Linked DNA regions of Sporocytophaga myxococcoides DSM 11118. Each later gene encodes a partner of the first gene's protein in a complex. Links are inferred from orthologs where the notes say so. Each region holds a gene or a part of one and is shown on either strand. Other genes may lie near its edges.

Region 1 (7,014 bases):
TGCCCCTATTGAAATAGAAAAAATAGAGGATGCAATTCAGGAGCCCGAAGAAGAATCGCTTTCTCTTGAAGACAAGGAAAAAGAAATGATTTTAAAGGCCCTGAAGAGAAATCATAATAAAAGAAAAAATGCTGCTCGCGACCTTGGCATTTCTGAACGTACACTGTACAGGAAATTAAAGCAGTATGAAATCGAAGAATAATTTTGATTTAATAAAAGAATTTTGAATATAGTATCATGAATAAATTTAGCCCCGCCAGAAACTTGTTTAGATTAAGCATTAATGCACTTATTCTGGTATTTATTCTTTCTTTCCTAACAGGATGTGGTGTATATTCATTTACCGATGGAAGAATTCCTCCGGAAGTAAAAAACATTTCTATTCTCAATTTTCCTAATGACGCAGGTAATGGCCCTCCTACCCTTTCGCAGAATTTCACTGAAAAACTAAGAAGTTACTACCAGCAAAACTCCAACCTGGTACTAGTAAAAAGTAATGGAGACTGGCAACTTGAGGGAAGAATAGTTGGTTATAATATAACGAGTACGGGTGTTCAAGCCAATGAGATTGCTGGTATCAACAGATTGGTCATAAAGATTGAAGTAAAATTTATTAATACACTCGATGAAAAAGCCAGCTTTACCAATGTCTTTACCAGTCCGCCTACAAGCGGTGACTTCCCTGCCAATCAGGCTTTATCACAAGTAGAAGGGACCTTAGTAAATAAGATGCTGGACCAGATGGTTTTGGATATCTTTACAAAAACAACTTCCAACTGGTAAATCCTAAAAACCGGATAAATATTGAATAAGCAACGTTTCATAGACTTAATTACAAACTCCGCGGAAGTTTCTTCTACAGATCTTAAAGATCTGGAAGAAGTCGTGAAGATTTTCCCTTACTGCCAGGCAGCACATATCCTGTTTGCCAAGGCTTCCTATGAAACAGATAATATGCTTGCTGAAAAAAGAATACGAAAAGCAGCAGCCTATTCTTTTGACAGGAAAAATCTTAAAAAGATAATCCACCATTCGAGGTATTCTTTTAAATCAGAAAATAAATCAATCAATCATTTAATACAGGCTCCTGCTCCTGAAAATCTTCTTGAAGAAAAAGTTCTCATTGAAGAAATTGAAGAAGAAAACATTGCCATAAGTGAAACTGCCAGCATTGCTGAAGAGAAAAATACTAAGCTAATTTCTGAACCAGAAAAAAGAGACGAAATTAAAGTTCAGGAGGAAAAAGAAATTCTTCCTCAAAAAGATGATCCGTCAGAAGCTGAAAAATATTCCCCTCCTACTGGGCAGGTCATAACCAATTCAAAAGAATTTTTTGAAGATCTTCAGAAAAACCTGCAAGAACTCAGAAAACTGAAAGAAGAAGCAGCCAAAGATAAAATTACCGATCCAGAATCCGACGCAGAAAATCCTTCTACTGTTCCTCCTCCAGTCATCCTACCGGCGGTAATGCCGGAAAAAAAATACGCTTTTCCTGAAGATAAAATACTAGAAGAACTTTCTCAGAAAGAAGCATTTAAGGGCAAAAACAAAATCAATATTGAAAAATTTCCTTGGGAAAAGGTTGAAATCTTTTTAAAGAAAGAAGAAGAGAAAAACGCTTTTCTCGAGAAAAAAATCATAGAAAAAAATATTGACAACGAGGAAATCAGTAATAATGATGCTGATTTGCACATTCAATACCTAGAATTCCTTGATAGAGGAAGAAAACAGCTTGATAAAAAGCAAGTTGAAAATATAATAGACAAATTTATAAAAGAGGATCCAACAATTCCTCCATTAAATCCAAGGACTGTTGCCGAGGACCAAGAAGACCTTTCTGCAAAATCCGGTGTAGAATCCAAAGGATTGGTATCTGAAAACTTTGCTAAGATTTTGATAAAACAAGGTAAAATTCAGAAAGCTATTGATATTTACACACAATTAAGTTTGAAAAATCCTGAAAAAAGTACTTACTTTGCAGGCCTTATTAATGAATTAAAAAACGAAAAATAATTTATAATGGAAATTTTAGTCACGGTTTTAATATTTATAGCCTGTTTTTTCCTTGTTGTTCTGGTACTTGCGCAAAATTCTAAAGGTGGTGGTCTTTCCGGAAACTTTGCAGGTGGTTCTACTCAATTCATGGGTGTGAAAAAAACCGGAGATTTACTAGAAAAATTAACCTGGGGATTTGCAATTGCTCTAGTTGTTCTTTGCCTTGGCATTAATCTTCTTTATAAAAACAATGTTGAAGATAATGACGCAGGTATAAACAGTGTGAACGTTGAAAGAGCTCAGGAAGGAAATAAGCTGATGCCTAAAGCTCCAGGTGAAGGTCAGGAAAAAGCTCCTGCTAAAAATGATACAGCTGAATAATGTTGTTATAAAAGATAAAAAAAAACGCCTCTAATTAGAGGCGTTTTTTTTATCCCTACCGTAATAGTATTTACTATAGTCTATTGAGTTTCTGAATAAAGCTTTTTCACCAGCAACCTCTTGGTTATAGGCATTACAGTTTCTTCAAAAGGATAGTTTATTTTTGAATTCACCAAAAAAGTAGCAGGATTTGGTAACTTTTTATACTTCTTAATCAACTCCAATTTTATGTTTTCAAAAGTATTCCCTATGGTCTTACTTATACTTTCGACAAAGTGTGTATGAATTCCTCTGTATTTAGCTTCTGCTGTTTGAAATAAAGTCACCTGATATTCATAAACCTGTGTTTCAGTTCTGTTATTAGTATGAAATAAAAGGTATCCCGCATCTAAATTAAGAGGAGACAGTCCTATCGGACTTATTGACAGCTTGTCTTCTATCTCTTCATAAATCTCTTTTCCCTCCACCAACTGATCTTTAAGTTTAGGCAATGCGAACATTACTATTTCCTCCAGTTCCCGCATAACCTTGTCATCATTGACCAATTCCTCATAGATGACTTCTAACTTTTCGAAATCAGCACTGGAAATTTGTTTAGGGAAATGTTCTTTCAGAAGCTGTTTATTTTCCTTTAAACGCACAAGATTCTGATAGTGAAAAAGTAAATCGGAAAGAAATGGATAAAGTTTCTTTTCATTAAAGCTTCCCTTTACATCGTGAAGGTAAGCGAGGAGCATATATTTTTTATACTCAAAATCTATAAGTCCTTCTGTCAGCCAGTTTTTATTTAACTCTTTCATAATCTCAAAAAAGTTATACTAGATATACGATTTCAATGCCATTTTGTTAGCCCTCACATAATTTATCCAATTCACCCTAAAAAAACAAATGAAAAAATGACAGGTTTTAAAACAAAAAAGGCAGATCTGGGTTTCTATGCCTCACCGTTCACTGACAAATCTTCAGCTTTTTACCTCTGGCACAGGAAATGCAGAGCTGCAGTATCGAAGAAAATTAAAAACTTTTAACCTTATAAAATTAAACGCTTTAACAAAATGAGTAACAATCTACATATCAGACCACTAGCAGACAGAGTTTTGATCCAACCTGCTCCTGCTGAAGAAAGAACCGCTTCTGGTATCATTATTCCTGATACAGCTAAAGAAAAACCTCAAAGAGGATCTGTTGTTGCAATTGGAACAGGAAAAAAAGATGAGCCTCTGACTGTAAAAGTAGGCGACACTGTTCTTTATGGTAAATACTCAGGCACTGAGATCACCATTGATGGGAAAGAGTATCTTATGATGCGCGAAGCTGATATATTCGCAGTTCTTTAATAACTTAATTGTCTAAAAGCAAATCAATTACAAAACAAAAAAAATTAAAAATACCATGGCAAAAAATATATTTTTCGATACAGAAGCCAGAGAAAAACTGAAAAAAGGTGTAGATGCATTGGCTGATGCTGTAAAGGTGACATTAGGACCAAAAGGAAGAAATGTAATCCTTGACAAAAAATTCGGTGCTCCAACAGTTACTAAAGACGGTGTTTCTGTTGCGAAAGACATTGAATTAAAAGAACCAATCGAAAATATGGGTGCACAACTTGTAAAAGAAGTTGCATCTAAAACCGCTGATGCTGCCGGTGATGGTACTACTACTGCTACTGTTCTTGCTCAGGCTATTTTCAATGCTGGTATTAAAAACGTTGCGGCAGGTGCAAACCCGATGGACCTTAAGAGAGGTATCGATAAAGCTGTAGAAGCTATCGTTGCTGATCTTAAAAGACAATCTAAAAAAATCGAGAGCTCTCAGGAAGTAGCTCAGGTTGCTACAATCTCTGCCAACAACGATGAGGAAATTGGTAAAATGATTGCCAATGCTATGGACAAAGTTGGTAAAGATGGTGTAATCACTGTAGAAGAAGCAAAAGGAACTGAGACTGAAGTAAAGATCGTTGAAGGTATGCAATTCGATAGAGGATACCTTTCTCCTTACTTTGTAACCAATGCAGATAAAATGGAAGCTGATCTTGACAATCCTTTCATCCTTATCTATGACAAGAAGATCTCTTCAATGAAAGAACTTCTTCCAGTATTGGAGCAAGTAGTTCAAACAGGAAAACCATTGTTGATCATTTCTGAGGATCTAGATGGCGAAGCTCTTGCTACTCTTGTTGTAAACAAAATAAGAGGTGCTTTGAAAATTGCTGCTGTAAAAGCTCCAGGCTTCGGAGACAGAAGAAAAGCAATGCTTGAAGATATCGCTGCATTAACTGGCGGAACTGTAATCTCTGAAGAAAGAGGATTCAAACTTGACAACGCTACCCTTGATTTCTTAGGTACTGCTGAAAAAATCATTGTTGACAAAGACAACACTACTATTGTTAACGGTGCTGGTCAAAAAGAAGAAATTAAAGCGAGAATTAATCAGATCAAAGCTCAGATTGAATCTACTACTTCTGACTACGATAAAGAAAAACTTCAGGAAAGACTAGCTAAGCTTTCAGGTGGTGTAGCTATCCTTTATGTTGGCGCTGCTACTGAAGTTGAAATGAAAGAGAAAAAAGACAGAGTTGATGATGCATTACATGCAACAAGAGCTGCTGTTGAAGAAGGTGTTATCCCTGGTGGCGGTGTAGCTCTTATCAGAGCTAGTGCAGCACTTGATAATTTAAAACTATCTCACGAAGATCAAATCACAGGTGTACAAATCATCAGAACTGCTATCGAAGCTCCATTGAGAACTATCGTATTCAACGCAGGTCTTGAAGGTTCTGTAATCGTTCAGAAAGTAAAAGAAGGACAAGGTGATTATGGATACAATGCGCGTGATGACAGATATGAAAACATGTTTGCCGCTGGTATCTTAGATCCTACAAAAGTTACAAGACTAGCTCTTGAAAATGCTGCTTCTATTGCTGCTCTTCTTCTTACTACGGAATGTGTAGTTGCAGATCAGCCAGAAGAAAAAGCTGCTCACAGCCATATGCCTCCAATGGGCGGAGGAATGGGTGGAATGATGTAATAGCCTGTTTTACAAAACAATAACAAAAATACCTCTGTTAAATTAACAGAGGTATTTTTTTGTTATTTACAAAAGGATTAAATTTACAATGTTAAACCTTTTAAGTTTATGGTTCATCAAAATGTGACGATGAATTGGGTTTACGAACACTTCCTTGCTTATTTGCATTTAAGCATTGCGGACTGTGATTGTATCGTATCCCAAAAAGAGCTGAACAACCTTTCATGTTTCACTCTTCTTAAAAATCTAAGCCCAGACAGAGGCTTAAAGCTTGTAAAAGAGGTCTATATAGAATTTCTTTCTCACACAGAAGAAGAAAAGAGGGCTTATATCAGGGAAAATGTCTCCAAATTTCTCCGCACAGATTCCATAAAAAACAGAGTAATAGTCGATTTAGAAGACGCCGTCCATCAAAAAGACGAGGAAAGTGAAGAATATATCATGTTCAGATATATCAGGAAGGTGATCAACAATTGTAAATAAATCACTCTCCCTATTCAATTAAAGTAACCCCTCCTATTTGGGAGTAAAGGTTTATTATAGTGATCTGATACTTAAAAGTATTACCGCACTGACAACCATTAATAGTGTCAGCAGATCAAAATCGGGTAAATTTGATTTTAAGAAATTAAAGTTCATTCCTTTTCCACTTTGTTTTTAGTATCACAAAGGTAGAATGGTAATGTAAACTTATTGTAAGCTTAAAATTAAAATATCTTTTTCTTATTCTAACTCATCGCTTTTCGAACGTGTGATTGTTCTTTATACTTAAGGCCCACAAAAATAAATACAACAGCTGTAATCAGCATAAGTCCGGAAAAAAACCAGAAGTATGCAGGACCTGCTAATTTTGAAGTTTTATCAGGATTTTGAATAAACCAATTTATTAAAGCTGTAAACAAACTTCCCAGAGAAACCGAAAGAAGAAAAAAGCCCATGATAAGTGATTTCATATCATTTGGAGCTTGAGTATACGAAAATTCCAGCCCGGTTCCGTAAATCATTACTTCTGATATTGTCAGTATCAGATAAGCAAAACACTGCCACAAAATCGAAATATCCTTCCCAGCATAAAGACTTGTTTCCATATAAGCCACAATAGCAAAAGAGGATGCGCACACAAACATTCCGATCGTAATTTTTCTTAAAGAAGTTAAATTCATAAACTTTCCAAGAAAAGGGTATACAACCAAATCAAATAAAGGAACCAGAATTAAAACGAAAATCGGGTTTAAAGCCTGAACCTGATCAGGTAGAATTTCAAATTTAAATCCAAATACATCAAATGATTTTATCATATGTGGATTCATAGCCTGAATCACCCATGAAGAGCCAGTCTGCTCATATAGAGACCAAAAGACCGCAATAAAGAGATATATAATTACAAGTCCACCCAAAGCCTTCATCCCTTCTTTACTAAGTATTTCTTCTTTATATTTTTTCCAGCCAACTGGTGGAATAACTGCATATTTTGATCTACCTAACCAGAATATAATAGTAGCTAAAAGCATTAAAGCCCCAGGAACACCGAAGGCTACGGAAGGACCAAATCTTCTCAGAAGGATGGGTGTAAAAATAGTTGAAACAAAGGCACCCATATTTACTGATAAA
Region 2 (6,951 bases), on another replicon or contig:
ACGCTCGTGGGGGCATGAAGCAAATTACCAATGACATTTTCGACGATCTTTCTCCATCCTTTTATGGGACAACCAGAGACATCATATTCGCTTCCAACAGGAGTTCTGATACACTTGTTCTTCCCAAAAAGGAAATCTATAAACCATTGGAGCAATATTCTTTATTTAAGTTTAATGGAAGTAATAAACTAGTGAGGCTTACAAACGATATCAATGTTATCCAACCTGTATTCGTAAAGTCTTCAAATTCTGTTTTATTCATTTCGGATGATGATAAAATTGATAATTTATACAGCCTGAACCTAACTGATAAAAAGCTTTCCAGGAAATCTGCTTTTTTATATAATATTAAATCTTTCCATATATCAAGTGCGAATAATAACCTGGTCACTATAAATAGGATTGGAGGAAAAGAAAGAGCTTACTTTTTCCCTCACTACAACCTTGATTCTGTTTTTACAAGATTGGAAACCCCTTCTTCTGAGATTGAAGAGAAATCTGACGATAAGATAACCAGATCAGAGAAGCAAGAATTTGAATTCAATTCAAAAGAAAAGGTTAAAGAAATAAATCTGGATGAGTTCCGATTTGAGTCTGATTTGAAGGATACCACAAATAAAGGCAGGATAGCCGGGGCACCTTTAAGGCAAGAACCTGCTGATACAATTAATAAAAATCAGTTACAGAAAAAAACATCATTCCTTGGACCATATCCATATAGAAACTTCTTTGGAATCGATAATGTCATTTCCACAATTCTTATTGATCCTTTAAGAGGATTAGGAATATTACTGGAGGGACAAATGTCTGATGTGCTTGGTAATCATAGAATAAACGTCGGAGCTTTTGGTGTTGCTGATTTAAAAACCAATAACATATTCGGAGAATATATTTACCTAAAGAAAAGGGTTGATCTCAAAGTCAGGTACGATAGAAAAAATCTTTTTGCTTCAAATGAGTCAACGTCTTCTCAGATATATACTTTGAATAGATTGGCGTTTACTGCATCCTATCCGTTTTCTGTATACTCCCGGTTAAGTGTTAGTCCTTTTGCTGCTTTTACTCGAAGATCTGTTACCGAAATGACCTCTAAAGATATCACACAAGGATATCAGGGACTTAATCTCAGCTTTGTTTACGATAATACAATAAAGCTTGGGTTGAATATGATTGAAGGAACAAGATTTATTCTTAGCGCAGAGCAGTATGTAGCAAACGGCTCCTCTGCCAACAACTTTGGAAAAATCAATCTTGACCTCAGACGGTATCAAAGAATTTATAAAGAAATTGTTCTGGCGGCACGTGTCGCTGGTGGCGCCTTTACTGGTAATGCTAAGAAAAACTTTTTGCTTGGAGGAATGGATAACTGGTTGTTTAACTCAACCGATAATTCCTCTCCTAACAGCCCTTTAGCGATATCTCAGTTTAAGAACAATTCTGATTTACTTTTCATTGAGTACTCAATGCCAATGAGAGGTTTTATATATAATTCACAGTTTGGGTCGCGCTATGTGCTGATGAATGCAGAACTCCGCATTCCATTTAGAGCAATTTACAGACAACCAATCTCTTCTTCATTTTTAAGAAATTTTCAATTAGTAGCCTTTACCGACGCTGGATCTGCCTGGACAGGCGATACACCTTTCAGTAAAGATAATAGTATTAACACCACCGTTGCTGGAGGAAATGGCAACCCATTTACGGCAGAAGTAAGGAACTATGTGAATCCATTCCTGGTAGGGTATGGATTTGGCGCAAGAACGTTATTGTTGGGATATTATGTAAAAGTAGATGTAGCATGGGGAGTCAAAAATAACGTGGTGCAAACTCCATTATTCTATTTCACTTTTGGATACGATTTTTAATATCTGTTTTCATCGAATTTTCAGGTACATGTAAATCATTTAATAATACTATTTTTTACTTGTAAAATACTCTGAATGAGTGTTTTAAATGTGTATTTGTTAATTGGTTTATTATATAGCTTGAGCCTTTAAAACTTGCTCCCTGGATTCCTTTGTTGATAAGCAATTCAAGTTTTCCACAACCTGTAACCCTGTTTCGACGTATGTTTTCAGTTTTGAATTATCTGTATACCCTATGAATGCTGATTATTAAATGAAAAAAGTTATCAACATTTTGATATATTTTTGTGTAAAACTATTGTACAATACTGGAATTCATATAATTTTGACATAAGATTTTAAACACAAGTTAAATTTTTAAAAAAATGAACAAAGCAGAATTAATCGACGCAATCGCAGCTGAGTCAAAACTAACTAAAGCTGATTCAAAAAGAGCACTTGATGCATTCCTAAGTGCAGCTTCTAAAACTTTGAAAAAAGGAGATAAAGTTATCATCATTGGATTTGGTACTTTCTCTGTAGCTAAAAGAGCAGCAAGAACTGGTAGAAACCCACAAACTGGTAAAACTATCCAGATCAAAGCTAAGAAGGTTGTAAAATTCAAAGCAGGTGCTGATCTAGCTAAAAAAGTAAAATAAATAATTAAAAAGCCTGATCTGAAAAGAACAGGCTTTATTTATTAATGACTTTAAATAAGAAGGGCTCCCATTGGAGCCCTTCTTATTTTACTTGATTTTGAATTCTTTCTTTACAGCTTCTACATGGTCAAGTTTTTCCCATGTGAAGAATTCAACTTTTTTACTTACAGTTTTCTTGATCTCTGTTTTCTTTTTGCCATCATCTTTTAGCTCCACATAAGAAAGATCTACTTCTTTTATAAATGGTTCTCTTCCCATATGGCCATATGCAGCTGTTTCAGAGAAAATAGGGTTTTTAAGGCCTAATCTTTCAACAATAGCTTTTGGTCTCATATCAAAAACATTCAATACTTTGGAAGCGATCTGAGCATCGGTCATATTTACTTTCGCTGTTCCGTAAGTATTTACAGTTAAAGAAACTGGTTTTGAAACACCGATTGCATAGGCTACCTGAACAAGTATTTCTTCTGCAACTCCCGCAGCAACAAGGTTTTTAGCAATGTGTCTTGCTGCATATGCTGCGCTTCTGTCAACTTTAGAAGGATCTTTTCCAGAGAATGCTCCACCGCCGTGTGCACCTTTTCCTCCATAAGTATCAACAATAATTTTTCTTCCTGTTAATCCTGAATCTCCGTGAGGTCCGCCAATTACGAATTTTCCGGTTGGGTTGATGTGGAAGATTGTTTTACTGTCAATAAGTTTTTTAGGAATCACAGAAGGGATTACTTCATTGACCATGTCATTTTTGATCAATTTCAGCATATCTGCATCTTTCCCAAAGTCATCGTGCTGAGTGGAAATAACGATAGTATGCACTCTCTTAGGCTTGCCGTTGTCGCCATACTCAATTGTAACTTGAGATTTTGCATCTGGACGCAGGTAAGTCATTTTCTTGCCTTTTTTTCTGATCTCAGCTAACTTTTTTACCAGTCTGTGAGAAAAAGCCAAAGCCATAGGCATATATTCAGGAGTTTCTGTTGTTGCGTAACCAAACATCATCCCCTGATCACCAGCTCCCTGATCTTTATCAATGCCTTCTCCTTCATTAACACCTTGTGCAATATCTGGTGACTGTTGGTGAAGTGCAGTAAGTATACCACAAGAGTCTGCTTCAAACATGTACTCTGCTTTGGTATACCCGATTTTCTTAATAGTATCTCTTATAATATTCTGAGTGTCAATAGTAGCCTTAGTAGTAACTTCACCGGCAACTACAACTAGTCCTGTAGTAACCATCGTTTCACAAGCAACTCTTGAATGTGGATCTTGTGCAAGAATTGCATCAAGGATTGCATCTGAAATCTGATCAGCAACCTTATCAGGGTGACCTTCCGACACGGATTCTGAGGTAAATAGGTATGACATTATTTTTTTAGGTTTAAAGGTATCTTATTTAAGAATAACTAATTATCAAAGTTAAATTAAAATCCAACAACACAAAAAACTTAATCAGTTTCTTCCAAAAAATAGAAATACTGTGGGCTTTTTGTTAAGATCTGGTAAATTTTTTTTCCATTCATTAAGGTTTTTCGTCTGAATAAATTGCTGAGGTCCTGTAATATCACAAGCTATACAAAGTTGGGTTTCAGGATTGCCAGTCGCAATTATATCTTCTAAAAATTTATTATTGCGGTAAGGTGTTTCGATAACTATCTGTGTGGCTCTCTTGTCCCAGGCTTCTCTCTCTATGGCTTTAAAAGCCTTAATTTTTTGATCTTTATCTATTGGAAGATAACCTTTAAAGCAGAAATACTGACCATTGAAACCTGATGCCATTAATGCCATAAAGATGGAAGATGGGCCTGGAAGAGGCACTATATCCCATTTTTTTTTATGTGCAATTGCAACAGCTAAAGCTCCTGGGTCAGCTATGCCAGGACAGCCAGCTTCAGATAATACACCAATATTTTTTCCTGATGGAACTGTTTCAAATAATTTAATGGCCTCTTCTTTTGAAGTATCTTTATCAAGTTGATAAAAGATAAGGTCTTCTATTTTTCGTCCTGTTTTTAGCTCACTTATATATCTTCTAGCTGTTTTAATATTTTCAGCAAAATAATAATCAGTTTCTTTAATAACTTCAGCTATCGCCGGAGCCATCATCTGAAGGGCAGTGCCTTCTGCCAGTATTGAGGGAATCAGATATAATTTGGAAGTTTCAGATTCGGGAATCGACATTGTATTTATATTTGTTGATCATTTAAAGTGCTAAAATATGAGTGAATTTCAAGGCTTAGGAAAAGGGTTGATTATAGGTGGTATTATTTTCGTCGTTATTGGGTTGATACTATTGTTTTCTGATAAAATACCCCTATTAGGCAAACTCCCGGGAGATATTGCGATTAAAGGAAAAAACTGGTCATTCTATTTTCCTTTGGCTACAAGTATTTTACTTAGTATTCTTATTTCGTTAATCTTGTTCGTTATAAGAAAATTATTCTGAATCAAACTCAAAAATCAGATTGATAAATTCGACTGGTTTTTCAGCATGAATCCAGTGGCTTGCGCCTTCAATTGTTTTTAACGTAGAGTTTGGGAATATCTTTTTAATAATTGGTTCATCAGAGAGTTTTATATAATCACTTTTGCCACCTCTAACAAATAGAGTGGGTGTGTTGATTACTTCTGAATCATTAATTCCAGCACCTACAAATTCAATTTGTTTTGTGATTACACTCAGGTTTATTTTCCATTTGAATTGTCCATTTTCATCTCTGCCCAGATTCTTTAACAGAAATTGTCTGGTAGGTAGATCTTTAATATGAGCCGACAATTGAGTATCAGCATCTGTTCTGCTTTCAAGTGTTTCAAGGTTAACGCTATTCAGCCCTGCTAATATGGTCTGGTGGTGTGGCGCATAATATCTTGGTGCAATATCAGAAACGACTAATTTTCTAACCAATTGCGGATATTTCTGAGCTAATTTCATACTCGCTTTTCCACCCATTGAATGGCCCACTATCAAAGCATTCTTTATGGAATGATCTTCCATAAATTCTTTAATGTCATCTGCAATCACATCGTAATTCATTATATCACTCCAAGGCGAATTGCCATGGTTTCGTTCATCTATAACGAATACTTGATACTTTTTAGCCAACTCTTTGGCAACAGAATATAAATTGTCAGAAGATCCAAATAATCCATGTAACAGAATTAAAGGTTCCCCTGATCCTAGTTCTTTATAATATAATTTCATCCTTTAGTTTAATTCTTTAAGATACATTTGGATTGTATTCTCTAGTCCAAAATAAAGAGCATCGCATATGAGTGCATGCCCTATAGATACTTCATCAAGATTAGAGATATTGTCTTTAAGGTATTTTAGATTTTTAAGATCAAGATCATGTCCTGCATTAAGTCCTAATCCAAGAGAAGCAGCTTTCTGGGCAGCAACTATATATTCGGAAATAGCTTTTACCTTATCCTTTGAAAAATTTTTTGCATAAGGTTCGGTATAAAGTTCCACTCTGTCAGCACCAGCTTCTGCAGCTCCTTCAACCATTTGTTCTACAGGATCTACGAATAGACTTACTCTAATCCCACATTCTTTAAAACCCCGGATAACATCTTTTAAAAAATCTTTATATTTTATTGTATTCCAGCCAGCATTGCTTGTAATAGCTCCCGGAGGATCAGGTACAAGAGTTACTTGATGTGGTTTGATTTCTTTTACAAGATCAATAAATTTTCCTTCAGGATTCCCTTCAATATTAAATTCAGTTTTAATCACTTCCTTTAAAGCATAAACATCCGCATATTTGATATGTCTCTCGTCTGGTCGCGGGTGAACTGTTATTCCTTGAGCTCCAAATCGTTCGCAATCCAATGCAACTTGGATCAAATCGGGATTATTGCCCCCTCTGGAATTTCTCAATGTGGCTATTTTATTTACATTTACACTTAAGCGGGTCATTGTTTTTTCTTTTTCTGAAAAATAATTTGACTATTTTTGACGACAAATAAATTCAATATTCTATTAAATTTCAAAAGATGAGTTTAAAAGAAAAAATCGATGCTGATATAAAATCGGCAATGCTAGCAAAAAACAAAGATGAATTGCGTGCATTAAGAAGTATAAAATCTCTTATTTTATTGGCAGAGACTGATAAAGGCGCTCAGGGAGAGGTTTCTACAGATGCAGAAATTAAGCTTTTAACAAAGGCGGCAAAACAAAGAAAAGAATCAGCTGAAGTTTATGCCGGACAGGGAAGGGCGGACTTGGAAAAAATTGAGCTTGATGAATTAGCAGTAATCGAGAAATATTTGCCGAAGCAGCTTTCTGAAGATGAAATAGCTGCAAAACTGAAGGAAATAATTGCTGAAGTTGGAGCCAAAGGTCCTGGAGACATGGGAAAAGTTATGGGCGCTGCAACTAAGGCATTTGCAGGAACAGCAGATAATAAAGTTGTTTCAGCATTAGTTAAATCATTGTTGAGTCAATAAGA

The links.
Region 2: the proteins of groL (region 1) and metK are in contact, whole or in part, in a cryo-EM structure (PDB 8P4O), measured with the Escherichia coli proteins. The link is inferred for Sporocytophaga myxococcoides DSM 11118 from one-to-one orthologs.

What each region holds. Positions count from the first base shown.
Region 1 is NZ_KE384560.1:1,277,559-1,284,572, reverse strand. What follows is about bases 3,205-6,085. They hold groL (chaperonin GroEL), read left to right. Parts: upstream 3,205-3,768; coding sequence 3,769-5,403; downstream 5,404-6,085. Other genes in these bases: K350_RS0123800 (hypothetical protein), read left to right, coding at 5,512-5,886; K350_RS0123810 (co-chaperone GroES), read left to right, coding at 3,432-3,713. In the rest of the region: K350_RS0123840 (sigma-54 interaction domain-containing protein), read left to right, coding at 1-202; LPS assembly lipoprotein LptE, read left to right, coding at 238-783; K350_RS31665 (hypothetical protein), read left to right, coding at 805-2,013; preprotein translocase subunit SecG, read left to right, coding at 2,020-2,376; K350_RS0123820 (hypothetical protein), read right to left, coding at 2,457-3,176; K350_RS0123795 (POT family MFS transporter), read right to left, coding at 6,132-7,014.
Region 2 is NZ_AUFX01000006.1:537,001-543,951, reverse strand. What follows is about bases 1,730-4,547. They hold metK (methionine adenosyltransferase), read right to left. Parts: upstream 3,869-4,547; coding sequence 2,591-3,868; downstream 1,730-2,590. Other genes in these bases: K350_RS0110830 (SAM-dependent methyltransferase), read right to left, coding at 3,953-4,547; K350_RS0110840 (HU family DNA-binding protein), read left to right, coding at 2,231-2,503; K350_RS0110845 (PD40 domain-containing protein), read left to right, coding at 1,730-1,865. In the rest of the region: more of K350_RS0110845, read left to right, coding at 1-1,729; more of K350_RS0110830, read right to left, coding at 4,548-4,681; K350_RS0110825 (DUF2905 domain-containing protein), read left to right, coding at 4,719-4,946; K350_RS0110820 (alpha/beta fold hydrolase), read right to left, coding at 4,938-5,702; K350_RS0110815 (pyridoxine 5'-phosphate synthase), read right to left, coding at 5,706-6,419; K350_RS0110810 (GatB/YqeY domain-containing protein), read left to right, coding at 6,497-6,949. UniProt on the Escherichia coli protein: Catalyzes the formation of S-adenosylmethionine (AdoMet) from methionine and ATP.